2 regions of the Shewanella polaris genome follow, and region 1 is predicted to be linked to the other one. Evidence: predicted binding sites of a transcription regulator. Region 1 holds the regulator's gene; the other holds the start of a gene.
What was found. Region 1 encodes LexA, which represses DNA repair genes until DNA is damaged. Its sites were predicted from a motif close to TACTGTATNNNNATACAGTA; they were not measured.
Positions count from the first base shown of each region.

Region 2: the regulator LexA is predicted to act here: its motif matches at 2,706-2,725, upstream of dinG (ATP-dependent DNA helicase DinG).

Region 1 covers NZ_CP041036.1:273,174-279,070, reverse strand. Annotated here, with positions in the region: gene plsB (glycerol-3-phosphate 1-O-acyltransferase PlsB) at 1-1,234, opposite strand, end outside; gene lexA (transcriptional repressor LexA) at 1,498-2,112, shown strand; gene FH971_RS01205 (cell division inhibitor SulA) at 2,109-2,615, shown strand; gene coxB (cytochrome c oxidase subunit II) at 3,009-4,595, shown strand; gene ctaD (cytochrome c oxidase subunit I) at 4,605-5,897, shown strand, end outside.
Region 2 covers NZ_CP041036.1:1,529,450-1,535,346, forward strand. Annotated here, with positions in the region: gene FH971_RS06755 (TSUP family transporter) at 1-590, opposite strand, end outside; gene dinG (ATP-dependent DNA helicase DinG) at 599-2,674, opposite strand; gene FH971_RS06765 (DNA polymerase II) at 2,789-5,188, shown strand; gene FH971_RS06770 (TonB-dependent receptor plug domain-containing protein) at 5,840-5,897, shown strand, end outside.

The sequences.
Region 1 (5,897 bases):
CACTGTTAATAGTCATGGCCAACATACCCGTTTTAGGCGCCAGCAAGCGTCCGGTACGCGAACGACCACCTTCAGTGAAATATTCGACGGAATAACCCTTAGCAAACAACTGATCTAAATATTCACGAAAGACTGCTGTATACAGTTTATTGCCATTAAAACTACGGCGGATAAAGAATGCCCCACCACGACGGAACATCGGTCCTGCAGGCCAGAAATTAAGGTTAATACCCGCGGCAATATGTGGAGGAACCATGCCCTGGTAATACAAAATATACGACAGTAATAAGTAATCCATATGACTGCGATGACAAGGCACATAAACAATCTCATGGCCATCATGATGTAACTGTCTTACCTGTTCGGCACCTTTAATATTAATGCCACTGTATAATTTATTCCATAACCAAGTCAGAAAGCGTTCAGCTATGCGCACTAAGCTATCGGAATAATGAGCAGCAATTTCGTCAAGATATTCAATAGCAGTTTCGCGAGCTTTCTCCACCGAGACTTTTTTGCTTGTCGATTCTTCTTCTATCGCCTTCTTGATAGACTCAGATTTTAGTAAAGAAGCAAACAATACGTTTCGATTAGGTAACTGTGGTCCTGTCATTACCTTGCGTTGACGGCGAAAATGCACTCGTGCAACACGGGTTAACTTGTGAGCAATTCTTTTATCTGTACCGTGTTCATCGGCCATATAACGAAGCGATAATGCATTAGAGAACTGGACAAAATTATGTCGTCCTAAAAATAAAATCATTAACCATTTACGTAGCCATGTTGGATTTTCTCTTTCAAATACAGCCGCTTTCATGCTGTCATCTTCTTTCCCTGGGGTACGTCCCCAATAAAGACAAACAGGAACCAACTGAATATCTAATTCAGAGTTCTCACGATGAAGAGATAATAGACTGGTAAAATAATTAATGAATTTTTCACCACTTTCGCGTTTACCAAATAATGGTTTGCGCCCCTCTAAACAAACAACACGAGGCACTTGCAAGCCATCAAGCTTTAATGGTTCATAAGGACTAGGCATACCAAAGCCCTCTGTGATTTCGCTCAAGGCGGCAATATCACTAATAGATTCCGTTTTCATCAAATAAACTAAAGGTTTAGTCGGATCTATATTGAGGTCATCAAAAGGATCATGTGGTACAACAATCGTTTGCACCATCCATTTTTGAATCCACTTTAATGTTCGTAAAAATATTGAATCAGGTTTTGACATGGTTATTTTCGCAACATAAGCCACTATAATATTGTTGCATAGGATACCAGAAACAACCCCGCTTACACTATCTGGCTTATTTATCTTTACATTTTGGATTTCTTTAGAAGTCACACCCCAAAGTTAAAATATAAAATAATGCTTTATAACAGTAAATTAAATCAATTTGTACAAACAAATAACAAAAAACAGTTGGTTAATACTTGCGCGAACAGAATCACTGTATATAATGACAGTCACTGTATAAAAAGACAGGAATTGTCATGAGACCGTTAACGCCGCGCCAAGCTGAAATATTAGACTTAATTAAAAACAATATCGCCGAAACAGGTATGCCACCCACTCGAGCTGAAATTGCGAATCGTCTTGGCTTTAAAAGTGCTAATGCCGCCGAAGAGCATTTAAAAGCATTAGCCAAAAAAGGCTTTATCGAGATCATTCCTGGTACCTCTAGAGGTATACGATTACCTCATGAAGAACAGATTGAAACCGGTCTACCACTCATTGGGCAAGTTGCTGCTGGAGAGCCTATCTTGGCCCAAGAACATGTGGAAAACTATTATCAAGTTGACCCCAATATGTTTAAACCTGCCGCGGATTTTTTATTGCGGGTTCGTGGTGACAGCATGAAAAATATCGGCATTTTAGAAGGCGACCTCCTCGCGGTACATAAAATGCAGCAAGCACGTAATGGCCAAGTTGTGGTGGCACGAATAGACGATGACGTCACCGTAAAACGATTTGAACAAAAAGGTAACGTCATTTATCTGCATGCAGAAAATGAAGATTACAACCCGATAAAAGTAGATTTAAGTTGCCAAAGCCTAACTATCGAAGGGCTTGCCGTTGGTGTTATCCGTAATGGAGATTGGTTATGAACAAACTAATGGGCATCGCCCCACGCCACCCTGGCTTATGGGTAGATTTATCAGACACAGAACTTCAGGGCAACCAAACCATTCAAACATTGCAAACGGTTACCCAAGGTGAAGCAGAGCTGAGTCAATTGTGTAGTCAATTAGCAACGTTAAGCCAACAAGGCCGCTGGATTGTACTCATTAGCCCACCTCACATTGGTTATAAACATATGCTGGCAAGTGCCGGAGTGAGAATGGATCGCATTTTACTAGTTCACACCAAAGATGAAGTCGAGACATTATGGGCCATGGAAAAAGCACTCACTAGTGGTACATCTAGTGCAGTAGTAACTTGGACAAGCTCACTTGATGCTCGCGATAGTCGCCGTTTGGAAATAGTAGCCAAAAGCGCACGTGCATTAGGGATCATAATTGAAGATGTGAATACTCACTTACCTCACAAACATCAACTTGTTAGCCCTACCTTAGCAAATGGAACAAGTAATTTTTGCTCGTTTCACTAAGCACAAACCCTTAATTACCAAGCCCTGTATTGAATTCAGGGCTTTTTTTTCACCTTTTTCAGGCGATTAAGAAAAAAAGTGATCTTGATCAATCCTTAATCTACAAGTAATGTAATTAACAAGGATGAAACAATTTTTTATCTTTAATTTGACGTAAATGGCAGATTTAATAGTCATCGATGGGAAAACGTCAACACAAATTGATAAGTTCAGTCGTAGGTACAAGCGTGGTGCACAGCTAACAATAAAACCGTAGACCGTCTGTTTACAACCACCAAGGTACTTTGAGGTCATCAAACTTTTTTCGGGAACCGAAGAGTTTGCATAGAGCAGAGAATTACTGTGTGACTTTTCTTTGTAATTGCAATTTGCAATTAACAGAGGAGCAGTCTTGTGAAGCAATGGTTGTATTGTTTACTGGTTGTGTGTGTAGCACTTCCGCTTGGGGCAACAGCAATGCCCCTCAACATGACTCAAGGCGTGACAGATATCAGTGGTCAGGTTTATCACCTCCACATGACGATTCTTTATATCTGTTGTGCCATTGGGTTAGTGGTGTTTGGGATCATGATCTATTCAATGATTTACCACCGCAAATCAAAAGGCGCAGTCGCGGCCAATTTTCATGAAAGTACCAAAGTGGAAATTGCTTGGACCGTCATTCCTTTTATCATCTTAATCGCCATGGCTATTCCAGCCACCAAAACCTTAATTGCTATGGAAGATCCCAGCGATGCTGATCTCACCATTAAAATTACCGGGTCGCAGTGGAAATGGCATTACAGCTATTTTGATAAAGACATCGAATTTTACAGCTCATTATCTACCCCCAGAGAACAAATTGACGGTAGTGAGGCTAAAGGAGAACATTACCTCCTTGAAGTTGATAAACCACTAGTACTCCCCATTAACCAAAAAGTACGTTTTTTGATGACTTCTGATGATGTTATCCACTCATGGTGGGTGCCCGCTTTTGCCGTTAAAAAAGATGCTAATCCAGGCTTTATTAATGAAACTTGGACTCGTATTGATAAGCCCGGTATTTATCGCGGCCAATGTGCCGAATTATGCGGTAAAGACCATGGCTTTATGCCGATTGTAGTGCAAGCATTGTCGGAGGACGATTTTGATAATTGGTTAGTTGAACAAAAACAACTAGCAAGCAATGCCGCTGCTGCGGCGGCGGCATCAATGACCCAAACCCTGTCACTCGGAGATCTAACCTCACAAGGTGAACAAATCTATATTGCTAGGTGTGCTGCTTGTCACCAACCTAATGGTGCGGGTCTTCCTGGTGTATTCCCATCATTAATTGGCAGCCCTATCATAAAAGGCCCTGTTGAAGGCCATCTAAATATCGTCATAAACGGTAAACCAGGTACCGCAATGCAGGCCTTTGCAAAACAACTTAGCGCCCAAGAAATTGCAGCAGTGATTACCTTTGAACGTAATGCTTGGGGCAATAATAGCGGAGATCTTGTACAAGCTGCTGATATAGGGAAATTTTTAGGCAGTAACGAGGCAAAAACAGAAGCAAACAAAGCAGTTGCTGATGTCACAAGCACTATTGCAGCCACGACAACTGACATTACCGATGCGGTTACCGAGAAAGCCACTCAAGCTGTCGAAACCGTAGCAAAAGTTGCTCCAGCAGAAGATCTGCCCACGTTAACCATGGAGCAATTAATGACCGAAGGTGAGCAGGTTTATGCCACGACTTGTGCTGCATGTCACCAAGCCACTGGCGCAGGTTTACCTGGCGCTTTCCCTTCACTTATTGGTAGCCCTGTTGTTAGCGGACCGGTTAGCGGACATATCGATATCGTTATGCACGGAAAACCAGGTACTGCAATGCAGGCATTTAGTAGTCAATTAAGCCCTCGAAAGATGGCGGCAGTGATTACATATGAGCGCAATGCGTGGGGCAATAATTCTGGCGAGGCGGTGCAACCTGCCGATGTCGCTAGCCATGGACAGTAAGGGAAAACAATGAGCACAACAACGCACGATACAATTGCAACCGCCCATGATGATCATCACGGCGCTCCAAAGGGGCTAATGCGCTGGCTACTCACCACTAACCATAAAGATATCGGATCTCTGTATTTATGGTTTAGTTTCATTATGTTTCTCACTGGCGGCGCAATGGCAATGGTCATTCGAGCTGAGTTATTTCAGCCTGGATTACAGCTAGTAGAACCTAACTTTTTTAATCAAATGACCACTGTTCATGGTCTCATTATGGTATTTGGTGCAGTAATGCCCGCTTTTACGGGCTTAGCTAACTGGCTAATACCTATGATGATTGGGGCACCAGACATGGCATTACCACGAATGAACAACTGGAGTTTTTGGATTTTACCTTTTGCCTTTGCCATGTTACTGGGTTCGTTATTTATGGAAGGCGGTGGACCTAACTTTGGTTGGACATTCTATGCCCCGCTCTCAACCACTTACAGCCCTGACAGTACCGCATTATTTGTATTTTCCATTCATATCATGGGCATAAGTTCAATAATGGGTGCAATTAATGTCATTGTCACCATTGTAAACTTACGTGCTCCAGGCATGACGTGGATGAAGTTACCCTTGTTTGTGTGGACTTGGTTAATTACCGCTTTCTTACTGATAGCAGTGATGCCGGTACTCGCGGGTGCGGTCACCATGGTATTAACCGATAAGTTTTTTGGTACCAGCTTTTTTGATGCTGCTGGAGGCGGTGATCCGGTAATGTTCCAGCATATCTTCTGGTTCTTCGGTCATCCTGAAGTTTACATTATGATTTTACCGTCATTTGGTATTATCTCCGCAATAGTGCCAACCTTTAGCCGTAAAAAGCTGTTTGGTTACTCTTCAATGGTTTACGCCACTGCCAGTATTGCCGTGTTGTCATTCTTAGTGTGGGCGCATCACATGTTCACGACTGGGATGCCGGTGTTCGCCGAACTATTCTTCATGTATTGCACCATGTTAATTGCCGTACCCACGGGGGTAAAAGTATTTAATTGGGTGGCAACCATGTGGCGCGGTTCAATGACATTTGAAACACCAATGCTGTTTGCTGTAGCGTTTATTATTCTGTTTACCATAGGTGGTTTTTCTGGCCTGATGCTGGCAATTACGCCTGCTGATTTCCAATACCACGACACCTATTTTGTAGTGGCTCATTTCCATTATGTGCTCGTCACTGGGGCAATATTTTCCATTATGGCAGCCGCTTATTATTGGTTGCCTAAATGGACTGGCCATATGTATGACGAAACGTTGGGGAAATGGCACTTT
Region 2 (5,897 bases), 1.3 Mb from region 1:
ATTAACGCAGTAATGTTACTCACTGCTGTCATCACACGGGCTAATCCACAACTGTGCAACAGGGGCAGTTTGTAAAGTGAAATAGACGATATGGTCCAAAAAGCGCCTATGCCAGGTCCTGCAAATCCATCGTACCCACCCAAAATAAAACCTTGGCTAATTTGTTTATTTGTTGGTGATGGCAATTTAGGAAGCGTAATATTTTTGTCGCCCATCGCTTTAGGACTTAACAAGGTATAAATAGCAATACTAATAATGAGCAGTGGTAGAATTTTTTCAAGCCATTTGGGGTCAATTAAAAACACTAAAATACACCCTGCGATCGAACCTAAAAACGTGGCATAAAGACAGGGTTTCCATATTTTAGGGTTAAATAAATGTTGTTTATAAAATGTATAGCTTGAGGTCAGCGATCCAAAACATGCTGCTAGTTTGTTGGTGCCTAAAGCCAAGTGGGGAGGTATGCCTACGGTGAGTAATGCAGGAATAGAAAGCAGTCCACCGCCACCAACGATGGCATCAATAAAACCAGCAATAATACCAATGACCGCTAAAACAGCCCAATGGCTAGGGTCTAATAATAAATCCAACTCAATACCTATTCGATAACACGTCTAAAAGGTGGCAGGGCATCAATTAATGATTTGCCATAACGTTTGGTGACTAAACGGCGATCCAGAATAGTGACTCGGCCATAATCTTGCTCTTTTCTAAGGAGCCGGCCACAACTTTGGACTAATTTACGCGATGCGTCGGGAATTGTCAGCTGTAAAAATGGGTTACCACCTTTTACTTTTAAATATTCCGCGTGAGCTTGTTCAACTGGCGAGGTAGGCACCGCAAATGGAAGTTTGGTAATAATCAAGTTTGTTAAGTAATCTCCGGGTAGATCCAGACCTTCAGAAAAGCTGCCGGTACCAAAAATAACACTGGGTAGCCCCTCATCACAGCGCTTTTTATGTTGCTCTAATATTTGTTGACGTGGAATGGCACCTTGAACAAAAAGCAGCTCTTTTGGGATTTTCCCTTCGACGAGTTCAACCACTTTATCCATTTGCCAATATGAAGCAAACAGCACTAACGTCGCCATTTCACCATCGATGAGAGTCACAATATGTTGTGCTAGTTCAGCGGTATAATTCTCGTCAGTAGGTTCGCACACCATTTGAGGAATAAATAAGGTCGCATTATTTTCGTAATCGAAAGGGGATAACAAGGCCAAAAAACGACTACCATCGTTCATTGATAATCCCACTTGATGAGCAAAATGGTTGAAACTATTTAACGCTCTAAGTGTTGCGCTACACAATACCACTCCAGCGGCTTTTTGCCATAACATAGATTCCAGCATAAAGCCGACTTCGATAGGCGATGAACAAAATAAGTAATCTTGTTGTTTACCTGTAATTAATTCTGCCCAACGTGCCATTGGTGCACCTTTTTTGCTGTCCTCTTTAGCCATCATCTTCCATAACTTATGTAAGTTATCTAGCCTCTGTAAGATGAATCCGGTTTCAGACAACAAACCTTCCGACTGATGTTTAGGCACTTCACCATCTTTGATTGCTTCATTTAATACCGACACCACTTTATTAAACTGTTTCACCGCAGAGCCCGATGCGGTAGCAAGATTTTCTGCCTGTATTAATAATGATTGCGGTAATTGACCGTGCTCAAAACGAAGCCGAGATTCAGGGTTAGCAAATAATTGTGGTTGAGTGTCACAATAATGAGCCACTTGAGTCAGTAGGTTTGTTAAATCGGTAATGTGATCAAGCATCGCCTGTACGGGGGCGATAATGTGGGTGGTTTTCAATTGATTTTGTAATTTAGAACAGGTTTTGGATGCTTTTTCTAACCAGTCACAAGCACCACGCAATGTAGCTTGAGCACTGGAGAAGTCTCTTGCAACAATGGGCAAGTGGTGAGCCTCATCGATGACATAAAACATGTCTTCTGGCTCTGGTAAAATGACGCCACCACCAAGCTCTAAATCGGCAAATAATAGACTGTGGTTAACAATGAGTACATCCCAAGTATCAACATCTTCACGAGCCTTATGAAACGGACAATTATGATGCGCCGATACTTGACGATGACAACTGTGCTTATCACAGCAAATTTGTTGCCACAAAAAATCAGGAATAGGGTGCTTTAAGGTATCTATTTCACCATTCCAACGTTTCTGATGAAAATCTTGATGCAGTTTTTGTAATTCATTTATTTGACTTTGATCTGGCTTAGTTTGCCACATAGCCATTTGTGAACCATCTTGTGCACCTATCATGGCTTCAAGTTTAGCTAAACACACATAACGCTGGCGACCTTTTACTAACCCAAATTTAAACTCAATTCCTGATTGCTGCAAAAAGTGAGGCAGATCTTTGTGGAGTAATTGTTCTTGAAGTGCCACGGTTGCAGTGGCAATACAGACTTTCTTTTTACTGGCAACCGCTAAAGGTATAGCGCCTAAGATATAGGACAATGATTTACCAATACCTGTTCCAGCCTCAACCACAATAATGCGACGGTCTTTGTCATACTCACCCGCTAAGGTTTTAGATATTTCCGCTACCATATAGTTTTGTTCGCGACGAGATCGAAATTGTGGCATAGATGCGGCAATTTCTTTATAAATGGTGCGAATTTGACTTTTTATGTTATCCGGTAGCATAGGAAGTATGATTTCTGCATAGACTGAATTATGCTGTACATAATAACAGTGAATTAGCATGCCACGAAGTAATAAATCAAATTGAGTAAACTTGTGCAGGAATTCGAACCCATAGTGAAGCAAGCAAATATCCCATCAAGTCTCAACTATGTAAAGGGGCGAGTATTAACTCGTCATGCCATTTATAGGCATGGACAGTTAGTGCTTCAATACTATATTAAAACGGCTCAGGGACCAGTACTCGCAGAGCTGTATCACTGTGAAGTAATATGTTTTTGTCGTCAACAAGATGTTAATCAATTAAGTCAAAAAGTCGGTTTTGCCCTTAAGGCTGAGTCGAAATCATTGATGAGCTTTGAGCATGAGCCTATTAGTGCCTTGTATCTTAAATCAAATACGCAATTAAAATTACTCAGTCGCATTGCTAATGATATCGGGGTTACTTTATTTGAAGCCGATATAAGGCCTGAACAACGTTATCTTATCGAACGGTTTATTGCCTTAGATATAGAGTGCTCAGGGTACTATCAAGACAGTAATCCAACTTCAACAATTTCTTTATTAGAGATTAATCGGGCTAGAAAAATACCCACCAACGAACCTGTTGATATTCCTTTGAAGATGGTTTCACTGGATTTTGAGTGTAGTTTTGCTGGTGAACTTTATTCGGTCGGTTTGTATGGAATCGATTATCAATGCGTAATTATGGTGGGCGAACCACAAGCACAATGCCATGAGTTCATTATTTGGGTTAAGGATGAAGTTGAGCTTATACTGAGATTAATTGCATGGTTTAGCGACTATGACCCCGATATTATCATCGGTTGGGCGGTGGTGACCTTTGACTTAGCCTTGCTGTATAAACGCTGCGTATTACATCAAATCCCATTAACCATCGGCCGAGGTGATACTGAACTTAGCTGGAAAGTGGCTGACAAATATCGGCCTGAAACCTTATCTTTACCTGGACGGGTAGTACTGGATGGTATTGATTGGCTTAAAGCGGCATTTTATCAATTTGATAGTTTCTCATTAGAGTCTGTTTCGCGGCACTTATTAGCCGAAGGGAAAGCCATAGATCATGTTGAAAATCGTGGACAAGAAATTACTCATTTATTTGAAACAGACAAAAATGCACTGGCTTTTTATAACCTTACGGACTGTCGTTTGGTGTGGGATATTTTTGAAAAAACACAATTATTAGATTTTGCCCTTGAACGAGCCAAGTTAACCGGCTTAGAGTTTGGTCGCGTTGGTGCATCAATTGCCGCATTTTATCATTTGTATCTACCTCACTTACATCGAAGTGGCTTTGTTGCGCCAGCTCATCCCGCTAGTCACGGGCTTGAGAGCCCCGGCGGATATGTTATGTCATCTATCCCAGGCTACTATAAAGATGTTTTGGTATTAGATTTTAAAAGCTTGTATCCGTCGATTATCAGAACATTTCTTATCGATCCCAAAGGTTTAGTTGAAGGTTTGCACGCCAGTAGTTGTAATGCTGATAACACTATAGTGGATGGATATTTAGGCGCTAAATTCAGTCGGAACAAGCCTATTTTACCAGCGTTAATTGCAAGTTTAGCGGAACAACGTGAGCGGGCTAAACGCGATAAAAATGCACCTTTATCACAAGCAATAAAAATTATTATGAACTCGTTATATGGCGTATTAGGCTCTCGAGGTTGTGTATTTCATGATGCAAAACTTGCCAGTTCTATTACCATGCGCGGTCATCAGATAATGAAACTGACTAAACAATGGATAGAAGAGTGTGGTTATCAAGTGATTTATGGCGATACCGATTCTACATTTGTGTGGTTAGGGGATAATCATGGTATTAAGGATATCCAAGCGATTGGTGAATACTTGTCGACATTGATTACCCAACGCTGGCTTGAATGGTGTGCAGATGAATATCAATTAGACAGCTATCTAGAACTCGAATTTGAAACCCATTTCGAACAATTTATTATGCCTACGCTAAGAGGTTCAGATGAAGGCAGTAAAAAACGCTATGTCGGTGCGGTATTAAACGACGCTCAACAATTAAAACTGACGTTTAAAGGGATGGAGCAGGTGAGAAGTGATTGGAGCCCTATCGCGCGAAGAATGCAATATCATTTATATGAACTGTTTTTCAAGGGCGAAGATGTCATTGATTATTTGAGCAATGAGCTAGCGGCAATTAAAAGTGGCGCTAGAGATAATGAGCTTATTTTCAAAAAGCGATTAAGGCGAAATGTTGAAGATTACACCGCTAAATCATCCCCTCATGTAAAAGCGGCCAAACAGCTTGCTCAACTTCTGGATGACGTAAACGTTACTCGTAAAGGTCAACAAATTAAATACGTTATGACGTTGACTGGCGCACAGGCAATTGAAGCAAAACCACAGAATATCGATTATGAATATTACATTAGTAAACAAATTCAACCCATCGCAGAGCCCATCTTGCAACTATGTGGTCAGAGTTTCGATGCGCTAGTAAACAATCAAATGATGCTACTGTAAAAAAACAAAATAATAAGCCAAAGTTGTTCGTATTTTTTATGCATTAATTTATCTTAAAGGGAGGTGGCATTATACATTTCCAGATAGCATTTTTACCTGTCTCATATCCCCTAAATTTAATATTCATAGCCTTTAAATTCCATTCATTACAGTTAACTGAATCCTTGCCTAAACTAAGATAACTAACTGAGCTTATCTGATGATTTCCAGTTAAAGGTTAAAACTAATAACTGAACCATGTGTAGATAAAATTTAAGGTATTGAGCAATTCTTAATGTTTGAAATTAACCTTTTATGTTAAAGAAAAGTTAATAGTAAGGGCTTGGTAAAAAATAGATTTAAAACAATAGATTATTTTTACACTCTAGGTTGTATAAAATATGTAACCAATAATAATTGACTTAATAGCTTGTATTTAAAAGTTTAATTTATTATTGAGTGTTTTTTCACAACACTAAAATCTTTTACATCTGGTTAACTTTTATGCATGTGTAATTTCAAAGTGTTGATTAGTTGTTTTAAATGTGATTTTATTGCATCTGTAATTGAGAGATTGTAATGCATTTGTGTTGCATTTTTCTCATTTAACAGACGCCTATAATGGCCGTCATTATTATAAGAAAGATATAAAAAAATCCAGGGAGATAGACAATGCATAAGAACGTATTAGCTAAATCAGTGCGATTAGCACTGATCAGTGGTGCAGCCG